DNA from 2 places in the Pseudolabrys sp. FHR47 genome. Region 1 is predicted to be linked to the other one. Evidence: riboswitches for the same ligand, from Rfam matches in the RefSeq annotation. Region 1 holds a riboswitch; the other holds the start of a gene.

Region 1 (3,406 bases):
GCAGAATCTGATGGGTCTTGGCGGGTCGCTGGCCCAGGTCGCGCGCCGCATCGATGCCGGCCAGACGGTGACCATCGTCGCCATCGGCTCGTCGTCGACCGCGGGCGCCGGCGCGACGTCGCCGGCCATGAACTACCCCAACCGGCTGGCGGCCGAGCTGCAGCAGCAGTTTCCGAAGGCCCGCTTCAATGTCATCAATCAGGGAGTCAACGGTGAGGAAGTGGCGGACATGCTGCGTCGCTTCGATACGGATGTGATCGCCAACAAGCCCGACCTCGTGCTGTGGCAACTCGGCACCAACTCGCTGATCCGCGATCATCAGATGAGCGACCGCGGCGCCTCCATTCGCATGGGTCTGTTCAAGATCCGTGCAAGCGGCGCCGACACCATCCTGATCGATCCGCAATATGCGCCGAAGGTCATTGCCAAGCCGCACGCGCCGCAAATGGTCGACTTCATCGCCGAGATTTCGCGCGATGAAAACGTCGGCCTGTTCCGCCGCTTCGCGGTGATGAAGCACTGGAGCGAGGTCGAGCGCATTCCGTTCGACGCCTTCGTCGTCGCCGACGGTCTGCACATGAACGACTGGGGCTATGGCTGCATGGCGCACAATCTCGGCGTCGCAATCGCCGAGACGGTGAAGCGTCCGATCGTGGCGGCCAAGGCGGTCGCAAGATAGCGCGGCGGATCGCGCTAACCCGTTAGACCTTTTCGAGCGCCGCCAGCAGATCCTCGGCGATATCGTCCGGGTGTTCGAGCCCGCATGACAGCCGCACCAGTCCGTCGCCGATGCCCAGTTCGGCGCGCTGTTCCGGCGTCAGGCGCTGATGCGTTGTCGTCGTCGGATGCGTGATCAGGCTCTTGGCGTCGCCGAGATTGTTGGTGATCAGGATCAGCTTGAGCGCATTGAGGAAGCGGAACGCGCCTTCCTTGCCGCCCTTGATCTCGAAGGCGATCAACGTCGATCCGGCCTTCATCTGTTTCTTCACGATATCTGCTTGCGGGTGATCGGCGCGGCCGGGGTAGATCATCCGCGTGAGTTTGTCGTGGCCGGCAAGCCGGTCGGCGATCGTGGCCGCGGTCTTGGTCTGACGCTCGACGCGCACGGCGAGCGTCTCGAGGCCCTTCAGCAGCACCCAGGCGTTGAACGGCGGCAAGGTCGGGCCGGTCTGGCGCAGCAGGTTGTGATAATGGTCGGCGATGATCTTTTCGCTGGCGAGAATGACACCGCCGAGCACGCGGCCCTGACCGTCGATGTGCTTGGTTGCGGAATAAACGACCACGTCGGCGCCCAACTGAAGCGGGCTCTGATAGAGCGGCGTTGCGAATACGTTGTCGACCACCAGCTTGGCGCCAACGCCATGCGCGATTTCCGCCACCGCCGCAATGTCATAGACTTCGAGCGTCGGATTGGTCGGCGTCTCCATGAATAGAACCTTGGTCTCCTTGCGCACCGCCTTGCGCCAGGCGTCGAGATCCTTGCCGTCTACCAGCGTGAAGGTGACGCCGAAGCGCGCCAGCCACTCCTCGATCACCCAGCGACACGAGCCGAACAAAGCCTTGGCGGCGACGATATGATCGCCGGCGCGGACAAGGCCCATCAGCGCATTGGTCACCGCGGCCATGCCGGTCACGGTGGCGCGCGCGGCCTCGGCGCCTTCGAGTGCGGCCATGCGCTTCTCGAACATGTCCATGGTTGGGTTCGAGTAGCGCGAATAGACATAGCCCGGGATTTTGCCGGAAAAGCGTGCCTCGCAATCCTCCGCGCTTTCGTAGCGATAGCCCTGCGTCAGGTAGATCGCCTCCGACATCTCGTTGTACTGCGAGCGCAAGGTGCCGGCATGCACCAGCCGGGTTTCGGGGCGGTAGCTCTTGGGATCGTTCGACGCCGACATCGTGGGCTCCTTCGGCCGGGCGCGGGGCGCGCTCGGCCAATAAAAAACCGGCCGGAGGGGTTACCTCGGCCGGGCCACATATGTCCTGAGGGTTGGTTGAAACCCAGGGGCAGCATGTCCACGGCCTTTTAGCGATTTGTTTTACGTGGCTGCAAGCCGGCCGGCTCAAATGACCACGGGATAAGGGCCTTTTTAGCGGCCCGCGCGGCTTCCCGTCAAGCGGCCGGTTGGGTTAGATCGGCACCCACCAGAGAGGTTGGGCGTGCCGCTGACTTTCGCCAAAGATGCCAAGGGCATTCTGCCCGATACTATGATCGAGCAACTCGCCGCCGACGGCGCGATCCGGCGCGAGAAGGATTTCGCGCCCGACCAGATTCAGCCGGCGAGCCTCGATCTGCGTCTCGGCACCGTCGCTTATCGCGTGCGCGCCTCGTTTCTGCCGGGCACGGCCAAGGTTTCGCAACGCATCCAGGAACTGACGCTGCATCAGTTCTCGCTGAAAGACGGCGCGGTGCTGGAGACCGGTTGCGTTTATATTGTGCCGCTGCTCGAAAGCCTGGCGCTGCCGGCCGACGTTGCCGCCGCCGCCAATCCGAAAAGCTCGACCGGCCGACTCGACGTGTTTACCCGCGTCATCGCCGACGAGATGCGCGGCTTCGACCGCATCGAAGCCGGCTACATCGGTCCGCTCTATGCCGAGATTTCACCGCGCACGTTTCCGGTGCTGGTGCGCGAAGGCGCGCGCCTGTCGCAGATCCGCTTCCGCCACGGCCACGCGCAGCTCGATGCCGAAGCCTTGAAGGCGCTGCACAAGGAGCAGCGCCTTGTCGACAGCGACGACGCGGATTTGTCCGACGGCATCGCGGTGAGCGTCGATCTCTCCGGCACCATCGCCGGCGAGGGCAGGTCGGGCATTGTCGGCTATCGCGCCAAACGCCACACCGCGGTCATCGATGTCGAACGCCGTGCCGGTTACAACGTCGCCGATTTCTGGGAGCCGATCGACGCGCGGCCGGACCAGCGCCTCATCCTCGATCCGGACGAGTTCTACATTCTCGCCTCCAAGGAGGCGGTGCAGGTGCCGCCCGGCTTTGCCGCCGAGATGGTGCCGTTCGATCCGCTGGTCGGCGAATTTCGCGTGCACTATGCCGGCTTCTTCGATCCCGGTTTCGGATACGCCGGCGCCGGCGGGAAGGGATCGCGCGCGGTGCTGGAAGTGCGCTCGCGCGAAGTGCCGTTCATCCTCGAGCACGGCCAGATCGTCGGCCGGCTGGTCTACGAGAAGATGCTCGGCATGCCGAAGAGCCTGTACGGGCAGGGCATCGGCTCGAACTACCAGGCGCAGAGCCTGAAGCTCAGTAAGCATTTCAAGGTTTGAGGCCCTGTTGGAGGGCCTCGGCAGAGGCCGTACCGCGGGGTGTCTTCGGAAGACACCCAAACGTATCATATTTGGCATTTTGATACGAAAACGTATCTTTTGACTTTCCGAAAAGATACCTTTACGTATCTTT
Region 2 (3,406 bases), 1.8 Mb from region 1:
CCCGAGGCCGGCAATGCCTATAGCTGCGACGCCCTCGCCCATGTCGTGGTGCCGCGCACGGTCGACCTCGGCGACGGCTTTTCGGTGCGGCGGGCCCTGCCCTCGGCGCGCTCGCGCATGGTCGGGCCATTCATCTTTTTCGACCATTTCGGGCCGGCGGAATTCCGCGCCGGTACTGGGCTGGACGTCCGCCCACACCCGCATATCGGGCTGTCGACCGTGACTTATTTGTTCGACGGCGAAATCATGCACCGCGATAGTCTCGGCACCGCGCTGGCGATCCGTCCCGGCGAGATCAACTGGATGACCGCCGGTCGCGGCATCGTGCATTCGGAGCGCACGGAAGCCGGCTTGCGCGAAACCGGCAGCCCGATCCACGGCCTGCAGATGTGGGTGGCGCTGCCCAAAGCGCATGAAGAAACCGCGCCGGGCTTTGCGCATCACGACACGGGCGAATTCCCGGTCGTCGAAGACAACGGCAAGATCGTTCGTGTCGTCACCGGCTCGCTCTACGGCGCGACCTCGCCGGTGCCGGTGCTGCACGAGACCATCTTCGCCGACGTCACGCTCAAGGCTGGCCAAACGCTGCCGGTCGACGCCGATCACGAAGAGCGCGCAGTCTATGTCGTCAATGGCGTCATTGACATTGCCGGCGACAGGTTCGAGGCCGGCCGGCTTCTGGTGTTCAAGCCGGGCGACAGCATCACGGTGACGGCGGCGAGCGACGCGCATTTCGTCGTGCTCGGCGGCGCGCCAATGGACGGGCCGCGGCACATCTGGTGGAATTTCGTCTCGTCCAGCAAGGACCGCATCGAGCAGGCCAAGGCCGACTGGAAGGCCGGCCACTTCGACAAGGTGCCCGGCGACGAGATCGAGTTTATTCCGCTGCCTGAGCGATGACGCGCGCGTTCGGCCCTGCCATTTCGACGGTGCCGATCTTGGCAACGTCGAACGGCGTCGTCTGGTAGATCTGGTTGATCCAGTTGCCAAACAACAGATGGGCGTGGCTGCGCCAGTGGTTGAGCGGCGGAACGTCCGGATTGTCGCCGGGGAAATAGTTCTTCGGCACTTCCACGGCGACATTGGCGGCGCGGTCGCGGAAATATTCGTCCGCCAGCGAGCCGCTGTCGTATTCGATGTGGTTGAACATGTGCAGCGCGCGATGCGCCGGATCGTCGATCAGACACACCCCGGCCTCGTCCGACTCCATCAGCACCTTCATGCCGCTCTGCGGCGGGATATCGGCGCGGCGCACCTCGGTCCAGCGCGACACCGGGATCGCGAAGTCGTCGGAGAAGCCGCGCAGATAGGGCGAAGTCCGGTCGAGCACGCGGTGACGGTAGACGCCGAACATCTTCTTGCCGAGCGCATATTTCGGCATGCCGTGGAAGCGATGGACCGCGGCCTGCGCGCCCCAGCAGATCGTCATCAGGCCGTGTACATGGGTTTGCGTCCAGTCGAAGATGCGTTCCAGCTCGCCCCAATACGTCACCTCCTCGAACGGCAGCGTTTCGACCGGCGCGCCGGTGACGATGAAGCCGTCGAACTTCTCCTCCCGCACGTCTTCCCAGTTGCGATAGAAGGACAGGATGTGATCGGCCGAGGTGTTGCGCGGCACGTGCTCCGACATCTTGACGAGCGTCATCTCGATCTGCAGCGGCGAGGCGCCGAGCAGGCGCGCGAACTGCGTCTCGGTCTTGGACTTGTTCGGCATCAGGTTGAGCAGACCGATCCGCATCGGGCGAATATCCTGCCGGACCGCATCCTTCTCGAGCATGACGCTGACGCCTTCCGCTTCCAGAATGGAGCGCGCGGGCAGATTGTTCGGAATCTTGATCGGCATGGATACAGTCGGTCCTCAATCTCGTGAGCGCGACCGACTGTGACTGAGCCCGTTTCGTTGCCGGTTCGGCCACATCCTCCCTTTCGGGGAGCGCCACCTTGCTCGGGAAGCAGGTTGGCGTCGGGCGATGCCCAACTCTTGATGCTGGCTAATGAATATACGTTCGGGAGCCGGTCCGCAAGCAGCCGGTCCTGGCGGCCCCGGCGCGAGGTTGACGGGATACCAGGGCCCAGCCCTCCGACGGAACGATACCGGCCCACCGGGGTTCCACATCCGCCCCTTCCATCGTCCCCGAATAGGAGCCCACTTGATTCCACGACTGCTGACGATCTGGGACAATGTCCGCACCAGCCTGTGGGCCATGCCGCTGGTCATGGCGATGACCGCCGCATTGCTGGCCTTTGTGATGCGCAGCATCAACATCGATATCGGCGACGATCCGGTCTGGTTTCTGTATAGCGGCAGCGCCGAGCAGGCCCCGCAATTCCTTGGCAATCTTGTCGGTGCCATGATCACGATGGCGACGCTCGCGATCTCGATCACCATGGTGGTGCTGACGCTGGCGGCGCAACAATTGGGGCCGCGGTTGATCCGCAATTTTATGAGCGACTGGCAAACCCAGGCATCGCTCGGCCTGTTCATGGCGACCGTGGTCTATCTGCTGCTCGTTTTGCGCAGCACGTATGGTGATGGCTCGGTTGCCAATCTTGCGGTGACGGTCGGCACGATACTTGTGCTTGCGAGCCTTGCCAGTCTGCTGGTCTTCGTTCATCACCTCGCCCGCGCCATCATCGCCGACAATGTGATCGATCGCGTCGGCGCGGCGCTCGACCGTGACATCCGGCGCCTGCTGCCGGAGAAACATGCCGAGCAGCCCCCGTCGCTGTCGTCGGAAAAACCGCGACCGGTATCATTCCCGTCGCGACCGGCGGCTATGTCCAGGCGGTCGACATCGGGGCTCTCGTGCGCCAGGCCGCCGAAGCCAAGGCGCTGATCGAACTGCAGGTTAGGCCCGGCCAGCACGCCGTTCCCGGCACCACGCTGGCCCGTGTTTCCCCGCGCATGGCGGCCGAGGATCTCGCCCGCCCGGTGCAGTCGGCCTTTGTCGCCGGCCGTACCCGTACCGCCGTGCAGGACCTCGAATTCTCCGTGCATCAATTGGTCGAGGTCGCCCTGCGCGCCCTGTCACCGGGGATCAACGATCCATTCACGGCGATCGCCGTCATCGACCGGCTGACATTGTCACTGCGGCTGGTAATGGATCGCGGCGCCGCGCAATCGCGTTTCGCCGATGACGAAGGCATCGTCCGTCTGGTACTTCCGGTGTCCACCTTCGAGGGGCTGACCGATGCGGCCTTCAACCAGATCAGGCAGACGGCCGAAGGACACGCCGCCGTTCTGATCCGTCTGGCCAAGAATATCGGGGAATTGCTGGAGCTGGCCAACGAGCGACAACGCCCGGCGCTGGAGAAGCATTTGCGTCTTGTGGTCAACGCCGGCGGCCGCAGCATAAAGGAAGACGACGATCGCAACGACCTCAAGGCAACCATCGACGCTGCGCGA

The links. Region 1 has a riboswitch for S-adenosylmethionine ahead of E8Q40_RS04655 (O-succinylhomoserine sulfhydrylase). Riboswitches for the same ligand answer to the same signal wherever they lie in the genome.
Region 2: linked by a shared signal. The riboswitch ahead of metA (homoserine O-succinyltransferase) and the one ahead of E8Q40_RS04655 (O-succinylhomoserine sulfhydrylase) in region 1 are both predicted to bind S-adenosylmethionine.

What each region holds. Positions count from the first base shown of each region.
Region 1 is NZ_CP039740.1:935,015-938,420, forward strand. It holds gene E8Q40_RS04650 (SGNH/GDSL hydrolase family protein) at 1-679, shown strand, start outside; gene E8Q40_RS04655 (O-succinylhomoserine sulfhydrylase) at 702-1,895, opposite strand; SAM riboswitch at 2,004-2,082, opposite strand; gene E8Q40_RS04660 (2'-deoxycytidine 5'-triphosphate deaminase) at 2,206-3,273, shown strand.
Region 2 is NZ_CP039740.1:2,771,143-2,774,548, forward strand. It holds gene E8Q40_RS13630 (pirin family protein) at 1-900, shown strand, start outside; gene metA (homoserine O-succinyltransferase) at 878-1,843, opposite strand; SAM-I-IV-variant riboswitch at 1,887-1,993, opposite strand; partial or broken gene E8Q40_RS22230 (DUF2254 domain-containing protein) at 2,223-3,406, shown strand, end outside.